Regions from separate parts of the Gordonia sp. IITR100 genome, predicted to be linked through region 2. Evidence: predicted binding sites of a transcription regulator. Region 2 holds the regulator's gene; the other holds the start of a gene.
The links. Region 2 encodes LexA, which represses DNA repair genes until DNA is damaged. Its sites were predicted from a motif close to CGAACANNTGTTCG; they were not measured.
Positions count from the first base shown of each region.

Region 1 (9,252 bases), on a different contig from region 2:
GCACGGTGCCGCGGCCCGCCGCTTCATCGGCCGACCCGGCCCGCCCGGACCGACGTTCGGCGGCCTCGACGAACTCTTCGGCGAGTCCCCGGTCTCCGTACCGACGACGCGAATCGTCGCTGACCTCACCGCCCGCATCTGGTCCGACGTCGCCGAGCACGGGCGATCGGTGTTACTGGTCGACGACGCCCAGTGGCTCGACGCCGACTCGGCTCTTGTGCTGGGACGCGTGCTTGCAGGTATCGGACAGGCACCGATGACGGTCCTGGTCACCTGCCGCGACCCCGACGCCGAGCCCGTCGAGATCCTCCGGTCGACACTGAACCGGCACGGGCCGGTCGCCGAGGTGCGTCTGACCGAACTCGGCTCCGACGACATGCGCGCGTTGATCGTTCGGCGTCTCGAGCAGCTCGGTGACACGGGCCGGGTCGACGCTGACGCGCTGGTCGCGCAGTCATTCGGCAATCCTGCTGTGGCGCAACAACTGTGCGCCATCGCCTGGACCGGGGCGCCGCCGGACCGGGACCATCCCGCCCGATCGATGTACTCGACGCGGTTCGACGATCTCTCCCCGGCCGCTCGTGCGCTGGTCACGGCCGTGGCGATCGCAGGCGGCGATCTCCCCGACGATGTGTTCACCGAGGTGGCCCGCACCCTCGGTCAGGGCGTGGCCGGCGAGGCAGTCCGCAGCGGGCTCATCAGCCCCCTGAGGAGCGAGCTTGCGAGCGTCACCACCAGCCCCCTGAGGAGCGAGCTTGCGAGCGTCACGAAGGGTCTCGCCGACCACCTCTCGCGCGAGCAACGGATCGAGGCGCACGCGCGGCTCGCCGCTGCGTTCGAAGCGGTGCGTCCCGACGATCTCGAGTCACTGGCCGTGCACCGCGTCGAGTGCGCCGTCGACGAGGACTCGACCGCCGTCGCCGCTCGCACATGCATCGGGGCGGCTCACCGCGCACTCTCGGCAACGGCCGATCATCGTGCGCTCGACCTGGCACGACGTGGGCTCGGTCTGCCCGGACTCGACCCCGACTCGACCGTCGAATTGCGCCGGATCGCCGGCACCGCCGCGCTGCGCATCGGGGAGTTCGATTCGGCTGCGGACTCTTTCGAATCGGCGGCGACGGTGAGTCGGCTGACGCGGGATTGGCCCGCGCTCGCCGAGACCGCACTGCTGTCGGCACCGAACGGGGTCGCCGGCTACTGGTCCGGTTACGGCGTCGTCCAGACCGACCATGCCGCTCTCGCCCGCGAGGCACTGACGCACGGCGAGGCCCTGGACCCCGAAGTGGTTGCGCGCCTTCACGCATCGGAGGCAGCCCGGTTGACCGTCCTCGGCTTGCCGGGCGCCGACGACCATCTCGGTGCCGCACGTGTCGTCCACGACAGCGGTGCCGTGGATTTCGAGATCGACCTCGCCGAGTTCCTCGTCCGGTGGGTTCCCGACCGTCTGGCGGATCGACGCAAGATCGCCCGGGAGCTCTACGAACTGTCGGCCGGCGACCTCCACAAACGCGCCACCGCGCTGCATCTGCAACGTGTCTGCGCGTTGGAGGCGGCTGATCTGCGTCTGGCGCGACGCCTGTCCACCGAGTTCACCCGGCTCGCCGAACGTATCGGCGGTACCGATGTGGAGACGATGCAGTTGTGGTGGCAGGTGATGATCGCGCTGTTACGTGGCGACTACGACACCAGCACGGCACTGACCGAGACGTTCGCTGCGACGGTCGGCGGGCTGTCCGACCGTGCACGACTTCTCGCCGAGTCGTCGATGGCGACCAGCGCGTCGATCGCCGCGTGGCACCGCGGCGAGCTCGCCTCCGCGTTGCCGCCGTTCGACGCCCTCGCGGAAGAGGTGGACGAGGATTTCACCCTGGTGATCGCACTGGGCGCCGCCGAGAGCGGCGACCTCGACCGTGCCCTCGAACTCGCGACGGAGCTGACCGCGGACGTCGACCAGTGGGCCGGTTCGCGCGTGGTGGCGCGCGTTCCACTGCTCGTCGAGACGCTCTACGCGGTGTCTCGCGATTCCCGTCACCGCGACGCCGCTGGTGAGATCTGCCGCCGCATCGAGCCGTTCGCCGCCGACTGGTCGTCGGGCCTGGTGGTGCAATGGCCCGGACTCGTGTGTCTGGGACCCGCGACGCTGTACCGCGGAACCGCACGCGAGGTCGTCGGGCTGGATGGAACCGCCGACCTGCAGGATGCCGTCCGGGTGGCCCGCGACACGGGAGCCCGGCCCTACGTGCGTCGGGCCGAGCAGCGACTCGTCGCCGGCTGAGCGGCTATTTCCAGGCAAAGACCGGCTGCTCGAAGCCGTCGACCCGTGTCTGCCGGTTCCGCAGGACCACCTCGGCGAACTGGTAGATCACCGCGGCTGTCGGGGCGTGGACGAGGGAGCCGACGATGGGCAACTGGATGACCGGGAGATCGGACTGCGGGATCGTGAGGAACCGCGGTTCGACGAGCAGTTCGGAGAAGGTGACGAAGAACAGCAGCGCCACCTCGTCGGGGTTGGGCGTCGGCTCCTGGTATTCCTCGGCCCAGCAGACGATCGGGGTGATCACGAAACCCGAGCGCGTCGGATAGTCGTCGAGCGCCCCGAGCACCGAGCTCGGCGGCAGCTGGATGCCGAGTTCCTCGTCGAGTTCGCGCAGGCCCGCCGTGATGTGGTCCTCGCCGGGGTCGAGCCGGCCACCGGGGAGTGCGAATTGGGCGGCGTGGCGTCGCATCGTCGTGGGACGCTTGCACAGCCAGATCCCCTGACGGCCGTCCTTCTCCGCTACCGCGAGGACGACCGAGGCGGCCCGTGCGCCCGGGACGTCCGCGGTCCGCCGGTCGAAGCCCTCGACACGCGCGGCAGCCACAGTCCGATCGAGATGAGTCACACCCTCAGTTGATCACGACTGCCGTCCGACGCGACGGACGCCTGCGCGAGATGGTAACTCACGATGCTGAGGGCGAACAAGCCCAGGGCGAGGTTGAACAGGGCACCGAAGCCCTCGAGCGCGAAGTCGACGAGAGCGTTCGACAACATGAACACCAGGGCGGCGATACGCAGCCCTCGTAGCGGCCCGGCCGGCTCCACACCGCGCCGGCGCGCGACCATCGCCGGAAGCGCCAGGGCGAGTGTCGCGATCCCGCTGATCAACAGAATCCAGGTGGCGGGCGTGCTGCCGGTGAGTTCGATGTAGATGTCGAGTTCTTCGCTGCGGTCTCCGGAGAAGTAGAAGCTCAGCACGCCGACGATGACGGTGAGTGCGGACGCGATGACCAACCCCCACCCGACGACCGGAATCCATCGGGGACTGCGGAAGAAGTCCGGGATCAGGGCAACCGCCCGGTCCCGGAGTCGCATCAACCGGTCCGGCGTACCCTCGCTGGATTCGAGGAGCGCTCGGATGTGACCGATCGTCTCGACGTCGAGCCCCTTGCCCTCGGCCACCACGAGAAACTCTTCGGCCTGGCGTCGACGACGTTCCGGAAGCCCGTGCGCGACACCGTCGGCCGCGATGACCGCCGCATTGGCGAGCGCCTCGGCGCCGGTGGGCCGCTTGACATCCCGAACGACGCGGCTGATCAACAGGATCATCACGACGAGCACGTACATGATCTCCGCCGACGGCCCGTAGAAGTAGTCGTTGGAGCGGGTGACGAACTTGCCGACCTCGTCGAGAAACAACCCGAAACCTATACCGCCCAGCACGATCGCGATGATCCGCGCCGTCGCCCCGAGGAACAGCCATCCGGTGATGAGCGCCAGCATCATCAGCGCGCCACCCCACAGCGCGTGCGCGATGTGCAGTGTTCCGCTTCCGACCTGCGGATACCCGGTGAGATGCAGATACAGGCGCGTGACGATGATCGTCGCGATCGCGAGGATCAAGAACCACTCGACGGCGGCGGTACCGTACACGCTGCGGACGACCACCCTGGTCGTGCGAGTTCTCATCGAATGAGTATGGCCGGTCCGACGAACGGAAGCGGCACGATTGCGCCGTTGCCGCTGGTCGCGCCGGCACCCTCCGCTGGTTGAGCCGGGGCGCCCCCTCCGCCGGTCGAGCCGGCGCCCCCTCCGCTGGTTGAGCCGGCGCCGTCCCCCGCCGGTTGAGCCGGCGCCCCTCCGCTGGTTGAGCCGGCAACGAGCCGCTAGGCGAATCGCCGTGTCGAAGCCACCTGGCGACCACCCCTTCCCTCCGCTCGTTGAGCCGGAACCCCCCGCTGGTTGAGCCGGCAACGAGCCGCTAGGCGAGTCGCCCACCCCCGCTAATTGAGCCGGCGCCCCCTCCGCTGGTTGAGCCGGCAACGAGCCGCTAGGCGAGTCGCCGTGTCGAAACCACTCGGCGACCCGACGATCTCAGCCATCGACAACCCGGACGGCACCATACCGCAACGCCCAGAATTTATTTCGTCGACAACGATGTCACTCCTGTGGAGACTCAACCGGACTTGTCGGTGGCCGGGTTTACATTGTTTTTCAACGGATCACCTGGTCGCAGCGGGTGACAGAAGAGGCGTCGAGGGGCGTGGTGAAGGCGTGGACCGATCTACCGGGCGAGTACATCGCCGGAGTCGACCCTGCCCACGCCGCAGAGACCGACATGGTGTCGTTGATGGCCGGCCTCGACGCCACCCGGCGCGGCGAGTCCTACCTCGCCTGGCACCAGTATCAGACGATCGCGGCGATGACCGACCGCCTGATCACCACCAGCGCGTCCGGGTTCGTCATGGACGGCCACGCCGATTGCGCGGCCCGCATCGCCCGCCAGGCCGGGGTGTCCCGCCGCCACGCCGAAACCCTGATCGATGAGGCGATCGCGCTGCGCGACCGGCTCCCCGAGGTAGCTGACACCCTGCGTGACGGGGTCCTGTCGCAGTGGCAGATCCGGCTGATCATCTCCCGCACCGAACTGATCCCCACCGACGACCCCATCACCCCCGCGTTGGATGCCGAGATCGCCGACACTGTGCGTCGCCGCACAGGTGTGTGGGATCGGGCGCGGCTGCGGGACATGGTCGACCGCCTCGTCTTTCGCCACGACCCCGACGCGGTACGCCAACGCCGCCAAGACGCGATGGATCAACGTGGGGTGTGGACCCACGAACTGCCCGACGGCACCGCCGAACTCACCGCCGTGATGTCGGCGGAAAACGTGCGGATCTCGGCCAAAGCCGTCGCCATCCTCGCCGACACGGTCTGCAAGCGGGATGCCCGCACCCAGGGGATACGACGATCCGATGCGATGTTCGCGCTGCTGACCCGCACCAGCTTCGACTGCCAGTGCGACGATGAACAGCCGTGCACTGCCGACATCCCAGACCCACAGAGCGTCCTCGACGCGGTCCGCGCCGAGATCGTGATCCATGTGGTGACCGATGCCGCGACCCTGGCCGGGGCACCCGGGGTCGGGTTCCTCGACGAACACGGCATCATCAGCGACGAACACGTCCGTGACCTCGCCGCCCGCCCCGACGCCACGCTGTCCCCGGTCACCCCCGCCCGCACCCAACCCACCTACGTCGCCCCCAGCACCAACGACGCCGACCAGCGGCGGACCGCCCAGCGCCCGGCACCAGCCGAGGACACCCGAGCCGACGCCGCCACGACCGGCGCACACGGCGAAAACGACACCGACGCAGACGAACCCGATCGACCCGTCGAGACCACCGCGAGTGTCGCAGTGGTCTACCCGGCCACCCACCCCGGCAACGGATACCGGCCCACCACGTCGTGCGCCGACTTCGTGCGAGTGCGGGACGGATACTGCACCGAACCCGGCTGCACCCGTTCGGCATTCGCGTGCGATCTCGACCACGTCACCGAATACGACCACACCGACCCTTCCCGCGGTGGGGCGACGTCGAGTGAGAACCTCAACACCAAATGCCGCCCCGGTCACCTGTTCAAAACCCACGGGGACTGGGTCGATGTGCAATACCGCGACGACGACGGACGCCTGGTCACCGAATACGAAACCCCCGAAGGGGTCACCCTGCCCGGCGACGCCGAAACCCTCGAAGACACCTTCCCGAACCTTCGGCGGATCCGGTTCGAACAAGCCGCCCAAGCCCCACCCACCCCACGCGTCATCGCCTCCGACAATCCGGAGCGCACACACAGCCGACTGGACGCCAAACTGGCCCGCCGGCGACAAGAACGCGCCCGAAACAAACGAGCCCGCGAAGAACTCGACCGCATCGACCCACCCCCGTTCTGACAAACACGAGCGTTCCCCTGATCGGGTGAAAACTCGCCGGTAACTTGTCCTTTTTCCTTGCGGCTGCGAACAATTGACCTGGTTTCACGATCGTAGAGATCGAATCAAACATGCCAATGGCCGGTGATCAGGTCGGCGGCGGGGGCAAGGGCGGGAAGACATGAACGGATTTCGACGGACGCTGCGCGCGTCCACGGTGGGTTGCGCGCTGTGCCTCGGCATGGTCGTACCGACTGCACTGCCCACAACCGCGTCGGCCGCGCCGGTGATTTCGGCCGAGACCCTGGCCACCATCGAGGAACTGAACGACGACGGCGTGTTCCGCCCCGCGGAACCCGACGACGGGCTCGGTCCGGACTGGCTGTCGACGACGTTCCCGCATGTCGACGGGAACACGATCGTGGTGGTGACGCCGGGAACCGACGACGGAACCTTGTTCCCACGTATCAAGGGTCTGCGTGCCGGCCGTCAGGTCTTGGTGATCGAGTATCCCGAAGCGCTCGGCCCGATTGTCTCGGGCCGGTCCGGTGCGATCCTGCCGATCTTCGCCCCGAGTTACGACGCTTCTCGGGATGTCGCCGTCGAAAACAACCTCACAGTCATGCGGGCGTTCGCGGAGCAGACCGAGGGGCAGCCGTACATCGTCTACACCGGTTACTCGCAAGGCGCCGAAGCCCTGGGCAATGCTGCGGAGATCGCGGTCGGTCAGCCCAACGGGATCGACGTCGACAACTCGACGATCCTGCTCATCTCCGACCCGCGGAGCCCGTGGGGCCTGAAGGCGTGGGCCGACAACAACGTCGTCGGTTCAGTGTTCGAACTATTCGGCGCCGAGAGCAACGGAGCGCGCGATCCCGGCGACACCGGCGACGATCTCCCCGTGGTTTCCGTCATCGTGGTCGGCGATCCGGTTGCCAACTTCCAGTGGCGAACGCTCCGGCCGGTGAGTTCGCTGCTCGTCAACGCGGCCGGCTTCATCGCGATCCATTCGGGCCTGGGCGAAGAGAACTACGGCAACCTCATCGACTACACCACAGCGCCGACGACGATGAAAAGCCGCGACGGCAATACGACGTACGTCGTCTATCAGCCGAAACACCACCCGCTCACGCTGGTCGCGATGATCCTCAACGACGCGGTGGGTATCGAGCCGAGTGAGGACGATCTCGAGCGGTGGGACGCGGTCAACAACGCCTTCTATCCTCTGGTCACGCCGACCGCCTCGAACGCCGCGGTGCCGGTGGAATCCTCGCCCTCAGACGACGTCCCGGTCACCGCCCGCCTCGGGGATCCAGCCGATGATCTCGTCGAGCCGCTATCAGTTCCGAGTGTGGACGCGTTCGAGCCCGACGGCGAGGTGCCATCGGGAGGACGCCATCGCGCCCCCGAGGTCGTCGACTCGGAAGCAACGACTGAATCGACCCCGACCGAGGGCGGACGACACCGGCTCACCGGCAGCGGACGGCATTCGGCCGACCCCGACCCCACCAGCGTTGAACCTGCCGAATCCGAGCCCGCCTACTCGAGCGTTGACGCCGACGCGTCGACGACCGACGCGGATTCATCGGACGGGCCTGAAGCGGACACTGCCGACGACACGAGCACCTCGTCCGACTCAAGTGACGGGGAGTCCGGTGCGGCAGCCTGACAGCTGAAAATTGCTCTACAACAGCAGTATTCAGATACCCAGCCGAGCCACTCCGCGGTCGCGTCGACTCCCCCGCCCCTCGGTGGAGCCGCCGACAAGTCCGGCGCTGGGCCGAGCATCACCCCCTCGGCTCAGCGCCGCCCTCCGTTGGCCGAGCCTGCACACCACGCTGGCTGAGCCTACGCCCGCCCATCGCTGGTTAGACCCCACTGCTGGTTGAGCCGACACCGACACCACTGCTGGTTGAGCCGACACCGACACCACTGCTGGTTGAGCCGGCACCGAGCCGCCCCTCACGCTGCTGGTTGAGCCGACACCGACCCCACTGCTGGTTGAGCCGACACCGACCCCACTGCTGGTTGAGCCGGCACCGAGCCGCCCCTCACACTGCTGGTTGAGCCGGCACCGAGCCGCTAGGCGAGGAGCCGAGTCGAAGCCACTTGGCGACCTACATCGAAACCCTCACCCCTGCCCGATGAGAAACGCTGCGACCGCAAAGGCGATGAGCACCAGGGAGATCGCGCATCCCAGCGCCACCTGTTTGGCGGCGGACATGGGCGCGTACGGGTCCTTGTACTCGTACCGGTATGTCGGTGGGATGGAATCGGCAGCATGCCGTGCCGACCCGTTGTCGGGCTGTTCCGGGAATCTGTTTTGTGAGGGTAGACGCGGCGTACCCCCCGGTATCGCGTTCACCGGACCCATCATGCCAATGTCAGCGGCATCGTGCATCAAGCCACGCGTCGTCCGTTCGGCGGAATCGGTTGTCGTCGTTGCGATCTAGACCACAACGAACGATTCCTCCAGACGAGGCCCACATGCGGGTCTCCACCAAACAAAGAATCCCCAGCAGTCTCAGACTGCTGGGGATCGTTGTGGTGGCCAGAGTCGGGATCGAACCGACGACCTTCCGCTTTTCAGGCGGACGCTCGTACCAACTGAGCTACCTGGCCGGAAGGTACCGGTTGACGATGAACCGAAACCTTTGGCGACCCTGACGGGACTCGAACCCGCGACCTCCGCCGTGACAGGGCGGCGCGCTAACCAACTGCGCCACAGGGCCTTGTTAAATTATCTGCGCGGTCCTCGTTACCGAGTGCCGCGCAGGCGTACCCCCTACGGGATTCGAACCCGCGCTACCGCCTTGAAAGGGCGGCGTCCTAGGCCGCTAGACGAAGGGGGCCGGTCGTGTTCTCCGTTGGGAGCTCGCATAGCTTATGACAGGTCTCGCGCAAACCACAAATCGACTGGTCAGACCCATAAACGAAGCATCGCGACCAGTTCGACGACACGCACACCGAGGGTCACGTTCGCACCGTCTGCACACGTTGTAAACTCATCGACGCCCCGGCTCGCCGGGGCCCTGCCCCTATAGCTCAGTTGGTAGAG
Region 1 is NZ_MVKV01000014.1:63,431-72,682, reverse strand. Features, by position in the region: gene B1818_RS17745 (BTAD domain-containing putative transcriptional regulator) at 1-2,278, shown strand, start outside; gene B1818_RS17740 (CoA pyrophosphatase) at 2,283-2,885, opposite strand; gene B1818_RS17735 (hypothetical protein) at 2,882-3,928, opposite strand; gene B1818_RS17730 (HNH endonuclease signature motif containing protein) at 4,500-6,215, shown strand; gene B1818_RS17725 (PE-PPE domain-containing protein) at 6,376-7,863, shown strand; tRNA gene B1818_RS17715 (tRNA-Phe) at 8,740-8,816, opposite strand; tRNA gene B1818_RS17710 (tRNA-Asp) at 8,850-8,926, opposite strand; tRNA gene B1818_RS17705 (tRNA-Glu) at 8,974-9,046, opposite strand; tRNA gene B1818_RS17700 (tRNA-Lys) at 9,229-9,252, shown strand, end outside.
Region 1: a site for LexA is predicted at 4,480-4,493, ahead of B1818_RS17730 (HNH endonuclease signature motif containing protein). Genes of this name have one in related genera too.

Region 2 (9,252 bases):
CTGGGGCACCGGGGTCCGCGCGATCCACAGGCACACCACGCCGGCGATGAGACCGCCGATCAGTGCGCCGATGAAGCTGGCGCCCACGGCGAGCGAGACGATGCCGGCCACGAAACCGGGTGCGATACCGGGGCGGTCGGCGATCGCGAAGGAGATGTAGCCCGCGAGGACCGGTACGGCCAGGCCCATCACGCCTGAGCCGATCGCGAAGCTCACCGCGCCCAGGTACTGCAACAACCCGCCTGCCGGCAGATCCCAGAGGCTGTTGTTCAGGGCGATGAACGCGCCGTCGCTGAGGGTGCCGCCGTCGTCGAGGTTCGTGTTGGCGACCTCGTAGCCGGCGAGCAGGAAGCCGAGCGCGATGAGCAGTCCGCCCGCCGCGACGAACGGGATCATGTAGCTCACACCGGTCATGAGTGCCTGGCGTGTACGGCCGGCGAGACCGATGCCCGACTTCGACGAGTCGGCCGCGTCCGCGTCCGCGCCGTCGCCGGTGACGCGCGCCGCGTTCGGGTCGCGCCCCGCCGCGACCGCCTCGGCGATCATCGCGTCGGGCTCGTTGATGGCGCGCTTCACCCCGGATGCGATGACGGGTTTGCCGCGGAACCGGTTGCGGTCCTTGACCCCGACGTCGGTGGCGAAGATGACGGCGTCGGCCGACGCGATCACATCCGGATCGAAGGCCGTGGTCGCCGAGGACCCCTGGGTCTCCACCGCGAACTCGACGCCGGCCCGCTCGGCGGCGTACTTCAGGGCGTCGGCCGCCATGTAGGTGTGGGCGATGCCGGTCGGGCACGCGGTGATCGCGACGATGCGCGGCGTGGCCGGTCCCGGGTCCGGGGTCCGGTCCGAGTCCGGGTGGGCCGGCGCACCTTCGGGTTCCTTGGTAGACGTCGCTGGTGCTGCCGCGGCGGCCGGGGCAGGGGTCGACGGGGCAGGGGTCGACGGGGTGGCGGTCGGCGCGGTGGCGGGGGCAGGGGGTGCGGGGTCGATGGCCTCGTTGACCAATTCGATGACCCGCTCCTCGTTCTCGGCCGCGCGGAGCGAGGCCACGAAGTCGGGCCGGACGAGTGAGCGCGCCAGCGAGCTGAGGAGCTTCATGTGCGCACTGGCACCCCCCTCGGGCGCGGCGATGAGGAAGACCAGGTCGGCCGGCCCGTCCGGTGCGCCGAAGTCGACCTTGCGGGACAGCCGCGCCATGGCGAGACTGGCCGCGGTCACCGACGCGGTACGGGCGTGCGGGATGGCGATGCCGCCGGGAAGTCCGGTGGCGGACTTGGCTTCTCGGTCCAGTGCGGCCCGCGCGAGGTCGGCGGGATCGGTGGTCCGGCCGGCCGCGGCGAGGGCGTCGGCGAGCGTGGTGATGACGGCGGCGGGATCGCCGCCGGCGTCGACGTCGAGACTCACCGTCTGGTCGGTGATGATCTGCTCGGTCATGGCATGTCCTTCGGTGGAAAGGGTGGGGTCGGTGCTGGGTGGGTCGATGGTGGATGGAGTCGGTGCTGGATGGGTGCGGTGTTGGATGGATGTGAGGACCCGCCGGGACGGTGCCGTCAGGTCATGCGCGCGGCTCCCGACAGTTCGGTCACCCGCACGCCGGGGAGGTCGAGGTGGTCGGGCGTGGGGGCCTGGGTGCCGGCGAGCGATGCCGCCGCCGCGCCGTACGCCACGGCCGACCGGAGGCAGTCGGCGGGCGCGGCCCCGGTGCTCTGCGCGATGAGGTAGCCGGCCAGTGACGAGTCGCCGGCGCCGACGGTGCTGCGGGGGACGATCGGCGGCGGGGTCGCCGACCACACGCCGGATGCGGTGACCAACACGGCCCCGACGGCGCCGAGGGTGGCGAGGACGTTGCCCCCGATCTGCTCGGCGATGGTCGTAGCGGCGTCGATGACCGGTCCGAGATCGTTGCGCGCGAGTGCTTCTCGGAGCTGTCCGGGGTCGGCTCCGGTCAGTTCGGCGAGCTCGTCCTCGTTGGGCTTGATCAGGTCGACGCGACCGGTGACGCTGGCACGGAGGGGAGCGCCCGAGGTGTCCACCGCGACCCGGCATCCGGCGAGGACGAGGTCGTCGGCGATCGAGCGGTACCAGTCGTCGGGGACGCCAGGAGGCAGCGAACCGCAGAGGGTGACCCACTGCGCGGAGCCGGCGTGCTCACGGATCAGCCCGACTAGCGCCTCGCGATCCGGGCCCGTCAAGGTGACGCCCGGTGCGTTGATCTTGGTGGTCGTCCCGTCGGATTCGGCGATGGTGATGTTGGACCGGACCTCGCCCTCGACCGGCACGGCGTCGTAGGGGAGTGCGAGGTCGTCGAGTGCGGCCCGCAACGGGTCGCCCGGCCGCGCCGGGAGCAGTGCGCGGGTGGCCAGGCCCGCGGCCGCGACGACCCGGGCCACGTTGACGCCCTTGCCGCCCGGCTCGGTGCGGACCACGCCGGCGCGCTGCACCTCGCCGCGGGCGAGCGGTGCGCCGAGTTCGAGGGTGCGGTCGAGACTCGGGTTGGCGGTGACGGTGACGATCATGCGATCACGACCTCGACGCCACGCGCGGACAGGGCCGCCGAATAGGCCGGGTCGATCCCGGAGTCGGTGATGAGGACGTCGACGTCGTCGAGTCCGGCGAAGGAGGTGAGGTCCTCGCGGTCCATCTTCGAGCTGTCGGCAAGGACTACGACCCGTTGCGCGGCTGCGACCATCGCCGCCTTGACCGCGGCCTCGTCCGGGTCGGGTGTCGACAACCCGTGGGCCTCGCTCAGGCCGTTCGTCCCGATGAAGGCGGTGGTCACGCGCAGTCGGCGAAGCGCGTCCACGGTGTCGACGCCCACGGTCGCCTGGGTGAGACCGCGTACGCGTCCGCCGAGGGCATGGAGACCGTCGGGATGGGTTCCCGCGAGCAGGCCGGCGATGGGCAGGCTGTTGGTGAACAGGGTGAGCCTCCGATCGGGAGCGGTCGCCTCGGCCGCGCGGTAGGTGGTGGTGCCGGCGTCGAAGAGCACCGAGCCGCCGTCGGGCGGCAGGAACCGGATGGCCGCCCGGCCGATCGCGGTCTTCTGCTCGATCTGGCTCGACTCCCGTTCGTCGATCCCGAGCTCGCCGAGGGTGCGCATGATCTCGGCGCGCACGGCGCCGCCGTGGACCCGCTGGAGATGTCCGGCGCGTTCCAGTACCGCGAGATCGCGTCGGACGGTCTCGCTGGTGACGTCGAATTTCTCGGCGAGCGCGGCCACGGATGCCCGCCCCGCGAGGCGCACCTCGTCGACGATCGCCTGTTGTCTCTCCTCGGCGTACACACCGCTCCGATCTCCGGTTTCGACCACCCGCTTGTTGAGGCGTGTGGGATTGGATGTTGTAGTAATTGTGTTTACGCCTGTTTGTGTTGACAAGTCAAGCACTTTTTGTAACGGTGGTCACATCGATAGTCGAGTGAGAGGCAAGACGATGGCGCAGATCCTGACGGGAACCCCGGTGGTCGGCGGATTGGCCCACGGTCCCGCGCTGTGGCCGGGCGAGCGACCCGACCACTCGCCGGAGAAGCTCGGCGTCGGTGTGGAGATCGCCGAGGAACGGCGCGCCGACGAGGTCTCGCGCTTCGCCACCGCGGCCGGCGCCGTCGCGGCGCGGCTGCGCACGCGCGCGTCGCAGAACACCGGGGTGACGGCCGAGGTGCTCGCCGCGACGGCGGGCCTGGCCGAGGACCGCGGCTGGATCGGTGCCGCGACCGCGCTCATCGGCAAGGGCGCCCCCGCCGAGGCCGCTGCCGTCGCGGCCACCGAACAGTTCGCGGCGGTGTTCACCAAGCTCGGCGGACTGATGGCCGAGCGGGTCACCGATCTCAACGACGTGCGCGACCGGGTCCTCGCCGAACTGCTCGGCCTACCCGAACCTGGTGTGCCCACTCCGGAGGTGCCGTCGGTCCTGCTCGCCGACGACCTCGCGCCCGCCGACACCGCGGGCCTCGACCCCACGAGCACCATCGCCCTCGTCACCCGCCTCGGCGGACCGACCAGCCACACCGCGATCATCGCGCGCCAGCTGGGGATCCCGTGCGTGGTGGCGGTGGCCGACCTGGACGAGATCGAGCCCGGCACAACCGTTCTCGTCGACGGCAGCACCGGGCGAATCGAGGTGGAGCCCGATGCGGAGGCGGCCCGGGCTCGCGTCGACGAGGATCGGCGGCATGCCGCACTCGTCGCCGGCTGGACCGGTCCGGGGCAGACCGCCGACGGGGTGGCCGTGGCGGTGCTCGCCAACGTCGCCGACGGATCGTCGGCACGCGCCGCGGCCGGGTACCCAGTCGAGGGCGTCGGGCTCTTCCGCACCGAACTCGCGTTCCTCGAGCGTGCCGACGAACCGTCGGTGGACGAGCAGGCCGCGATCTACCGGGAGGTGCTCGATGCGTTCAACGGGCAGAAGGTGGTCATCCGCACCCTCGACGCCGGGTCCGACAAACCGCTCCGGTTCGTGACCCATCCCGACGAATCGAACCCAGCGCTCGGCGTGCGGGGTGATCGGATCGCGCTGGCGCACCCCGAGATCCGCGCGCATCAGCTCGACGCGATCGCGCAGGCCGCGTCGGGGTCGGCCGTCGCGCCGTGGGTCATGGCGCCGATGATCGCCTCGCCGGCGGAGGCGCGCACCTTCGCCGCCGAGGTCCGTGGCCGTGGTCTGGTCGCCGGGGTGATGATCGAGGTGCCCGCGGCGGCGATCCTGGCCGAAGCCGTCCTCGCCGAGGTGGACTTCGTGTCCATCGGCACCAACGATCTGACCCAGTACACGATGGCGGCCGACCGGATGTCGGCCGATCTCGCCGGACTGACCGACCCGTGGCAACCGGCCGTGTTGAGCCTCATCGCGGGAGTCGCGGCAGCGGGCGCACGTCAGGGAAAGCCGGTCGGGGTGTGCGGCGAGGCCGCCGCCGATCCGAACCTCGCCTGCGTGCTCGTCGGTCTCGGCGTCACCTCGCTGTCCAGCGCGCCGGCTGCTGCCGCGGCCGTGGGGGCCCGGCTCGGCGAGGTGTCCGCACCGGACTGCCGGGCCGCCGCCGAGGCCGCCCTGGCCACCTCGGATCCCGCCGCGGCGCGCGAGGCTGCCGCGGCGGTGCTCGACGGTTCGGTCGGCGGAGAGGTCAGACTCGCCGCATCACGGTGACGACCTTGCCGAGGATGACGGCATCGTTGCCCGGGATCGGATCGAACAGTTCGTTGTGCGGCATGAGCCAGACGTTGGGGCCCTGACGCTTGAAGGTCTTCACGGTGGCCTCGCCGTCGATCATGGCCGCGACGATGTCGCCGTTGTCGGCGACGTTCTGCTGCCGGACCACGACCCAGTCGCCGTCGCAGATCGCGGCGTCGATCATCGACTCGCCGACGACGCGCAACAGGAAGAGCGATCCCTCGCCGACCAGCTCACGGGGCAGCGGGAAGACGTCCTCGACGGCCTCCTCGGCCAGGATCGGACCGCCGGCCGCGATACGGCCGAGAACCGGCACGAAGGTCGGCTCGGGAAGCTGGCCGGCCGTCGGGGTGTCCGGCGACGGGGTGTCACTCGGGGCGATGTTGACCGCACGGGGACGGTTCGCGTCGCGCTTGAGCAGCCCCTTGCGTTCCAGCGTCCGCAACTGATGGGCCACCGACGACGTCGAGGCCAGGCCGACCTCGTCGCCGATCTCCCGGATGCTCGGCGGATAACCGCGCTCGCGCACCGAGCGGCGGATCACCTCCAGGACCCCGGCCTGTCGCGGGGTGAGTGAGGCCTCGGCGGCGGCGGCGTCGAACGGGGCCTCGTCGTCGGCGCCCCGCGCTCGGCCGCGCCTATCGCCGGTGTCACTCATGTTCGGTTCCTCTCGTCTTCGGAACGTGCTGGTAGATGGCTTGCGCCGGGTCCGAGCCTAGCGGAGTTCGACCGGCACCTCAAACATTTGTTCGATGTGTCGCGAGACTTTGTCGGGCCGTCGTGCTACAAATTCGAACATCAGTGCATCGAACATCTGATCGATGTTCGAACACCGACCGCGACACCCCGCACGATCCAGACACCAGAACACCGGAGGGCACCATGCGCACCGCCACTCTCGTCGCTCCCGTCCGCACCGACCGTCCCGACGCTGTCCGGCCCCCCACCGACCGCGCCGATCGGGTCCGGACGCGCGCCCCGCTGTCCGACGGCGGCCGGCCGATAGACAACCGGCCGGCCGGCACCCGACCGCGGGGTGCGTCGCCGGTGACCCCGCGGGTGGGCGGTACCCACTGTGGCTCTCCGGTCGGGGTGCGCGGGCGTGGCCCGGTCGGACCCGACGCGGCGGTGTTCCGTCGGCGCCGCCGCACCGCGGTCGCGCTCCTCGCCGGCGTCGGGCTGGCGTTCGTCGTGTGGGTGTTCGGTGTCGTGGGCCAGAACTACTCGGACTCGCTGACCCCGTCCGCCGTGAGTGCCGAGGTCGTCCACGTGCGCTCGGGGGACTCGCTCAGCTCGATCGCCGGCCGGGTGGCACCCGAGATGCCGCGCGAGGTCGTGATCGACGAGATCGTCGCGATGAACGATCTGGGGTCGAGCGCGCTGCAGGTGGGCCAGCCCCTGCTCACCCCCCGGTACCGCTGAGGCCGGGCGGTATCCTCGATGTCACAGGGGCCGGCCGACAAGCGGCGGGGCGCACGCTTCGGGTGCGTTCCAGCGTCCCGCGACCTGCGTGAGGACACGATGCGCTGCCCCTTCTGCAAGAACGACGACACCAAGGTCATCGACTCGCGTGTCGCAGATGAAGGGCAGGCCATCCGCCGCCGTCGCTCCTGTGTGGAGTGCGGTCGCCGGTTCTCGACCGTGGAGAGCGCCGTGCTCGCGGTGGTCAAACGCAACGGCGTGACCGAACCGTTCAGCCGGGAGAAGGTCATGCGCGGCGTGCGGCGAGCCTGTCAGGGCCGCCACGTCGCCGAGGACGCGCTCGCGCAACTCGCCCAGCAGGTCGAGGACACGGTGCGCGCCAGTGGATCGGCCGAGATCCCCAGCAACGAGGTCGGACTCGCCATCCTGGGTCCGCTCCGCGATCTTGACGAGGTGGCGTATCTGCGCTTCGCCTCGGTGTACCGGTCGTTCGACTCGGTGGAGGACTTCCAGCGCGAGATCGACGACCTGAAGGCGGCATCGGGTTCCGGGAGCGCGCTCGCCGAACCCGTGTCAGCCGAGTCGGTCCAGAGCTCGTAGGACCCGTTTCTCCGACACCGGGAACGCGGTACCGAGACGCTGGGCGAACAGCCCCACGCGCAACTCCTCGACGAGCCACTGCGCTTCGTCGTCGACCACCGCCCGCCGGTGCTCGGGTACCTGTTCGATGCGCTGGGCCCACCGTTCGACGACGCGATCGACGGCGGCCACCCCGGCCTGGTCGCGTGCTGCGGACGCGGGTAGTGCCTCCAGACGTGCTTGCGCGCCGTCGAGATAGCGCGGCAGATTCTCCAGGTGGCGTCGCGCGGTGGCCGCCACGAATCCGTCGAACACGAGGTGGGCGACCTGTTCGGCGACGTCGTCGGCAGCCAGCGAACCGGCGTGCCGGTCGATCGCCGCCCGCAGCGGGGCCATCCGTTCGAGGGCCGCGACGGCCAGCGAGAAGTAGTCCGGTGCGGCCGCGGCGACCCGTGGCCGGATCTGTTCGAGCAGCGCCGAGAAGGACTGCGGTGAGCGAACCGCGGCGAGCTCTGCGTCGTCGATGTCGGCGACCGTGTCCCGGGTCGCCCGGCGGGTGCAGTCGGCGAGCAGTGCCTCGATGGTCGAGTACGGGCTCTGGCTCAGGGCGAGTCGTTCGACCGGACTCAGCGAGCCGGCGATCCGCTTGTGCAGCGGAGGTATCGCGAGGTCGAGGAGGGCGACGATCCCTCGTCGCAGGAGGCGATCTCGTGTCTCGGGGCTCGCCGCATCGACGACGACGACGCCCCGCGCGTGGCCCTTCGCATCGGAGACCACGTCGATCGTCGGGTACCGGGTCAGCCGCTGCCCCGCGACATCGACCGTGGTCTGCTCGGCGAGCGAGCCGATCCCGTCTGCGGTCCAGGTCCGATACAGGGTGCGCGACACCGTCTTCGGCGCCGCGGGCGTTCCGGTCTGCTGAAGTTCGGGCAACGAGTCGGCGCGGGAGACGATCCGCCCGGAGTCGTCGGCCACCGCGAAATGCATGCGCAGGTGCGGCGGTACCCGGTGGGTGTCGAAATCGGCTGCGGTCACCCGCATCCCGGTGATCGCGGAGAGCTCGCGCGCCAGCCCGGTGGCCAGCGGCTCTTTGCGCGGGGTGAGCCGGCCGAGCGCGAGTTCGGCGAACCGCTGCGCGGGTGACATGCTCTTGCGCAGCTGTTTCGGTAGCGACTTGACCAGTGCGGTGGCCAGTTCGGCGCGCATGCCCGGTACCGACCAGTCGAAACCGGCCGGTCGGACATGGGGGAGCAGTGCCTGCGGGATCACGACGGTGACGCCGTCGTCGGGTGCGCCCGGTTCGAACCGGTAGCGCAGTTCGAGTCGGGTGTCGCCCTGCTGCCAGGCGCCGGGATAGTCCGTGGGGGCGACGTCGGTGCCTCCCGTGACGTCCTCGGGGCGCAGATCCAGCAAATCGGGTTCGGCACGGCGGGCCTTCTTCCACCAGGTGTCGAAGTGCCGGGCCGAGGTGACGTCGGACGGTAGCCGCTGGTCGTAGAACTCGAAGAGCTGGTCCTCGGTGATCACGAGACCCCGGGTGCGCGTGCGGTTCTCGACGTCCGAGGCGGCCTCGAGAAGCTTGCGATTGCGGTCGAAGAAGGCGTGCTGCGTCCGCCAATCGCCCTCGACGAGAGCGTGCCGGATGAACAGCTCCCGCGAGACCACCGGGTCGATGGGGCCGTAGTCGACGCGCCGGCGGGCGACGAGCGGGACCCCGTAGAGGGTCACGCGTTCGTAGGCCATCGCCGCTCCGCGTCTCGCCGACCAGTGCGGCTCGCTGTGGGTGCGCTTCACCAGATCCCCGGCGAGTTTCTCGGCCCACAGCGGATCGATCCCGGCGACGGTGTGGGCGAACAGGCGCGACGTCTCGAGGACCTCGGCCGCCATGATGAAGGCGGGCGGCTTCTTGGCGAGCGGAGAAGCGGGGAAGATCATCAGCGTGGTGTTGCGCGCACCGGTGAACTCGCGGCCCTCGGTGTTGCGGGCGGCGATGTTGCTGAGCAACCCGGACAGGATGGATCGGTGGACGGCGTCGGCGTCGAGTTCGGTCGGTGCGACCGACCAGTCGAGGTCCTTGACGATC
Region 2 is NZ_MVKV01000003.1:160,390-169,641, forward strand. Features, by position in the region: gene B1818_RS07155 (fructose-specific PTS transporter subunit EIIC) at 1-1,437, opposite strand, end outside; gene B1818_RS07160 (1-phosphofructokinase family hexose kinase) at 1,554-2,519, opposite strand; gene B1818_RS07165 (DeoR/GlpR family DNA-binding transcription regulator) at 2,516-3,286, opposite strand; gene B1818_RS07170 (phosphoenolpyruvate--protein phosphotransferase) at 3,435-5,144, shown strand; gene lexA (transcriptional repressor LexA) at 5,122-5,826, opposite strand; gene B1818_RS07180 (LysM peptidoglycan-binding domain-containing protein) at 6,051-6,590, shown strand; gene nrdR (transcriptional regulator NrdR) at 6,690-7,190, shown strand; gene hrpA (ATP-dependent RNA helicase HrpA) at 7,164-9,252, opposite strand, start outside.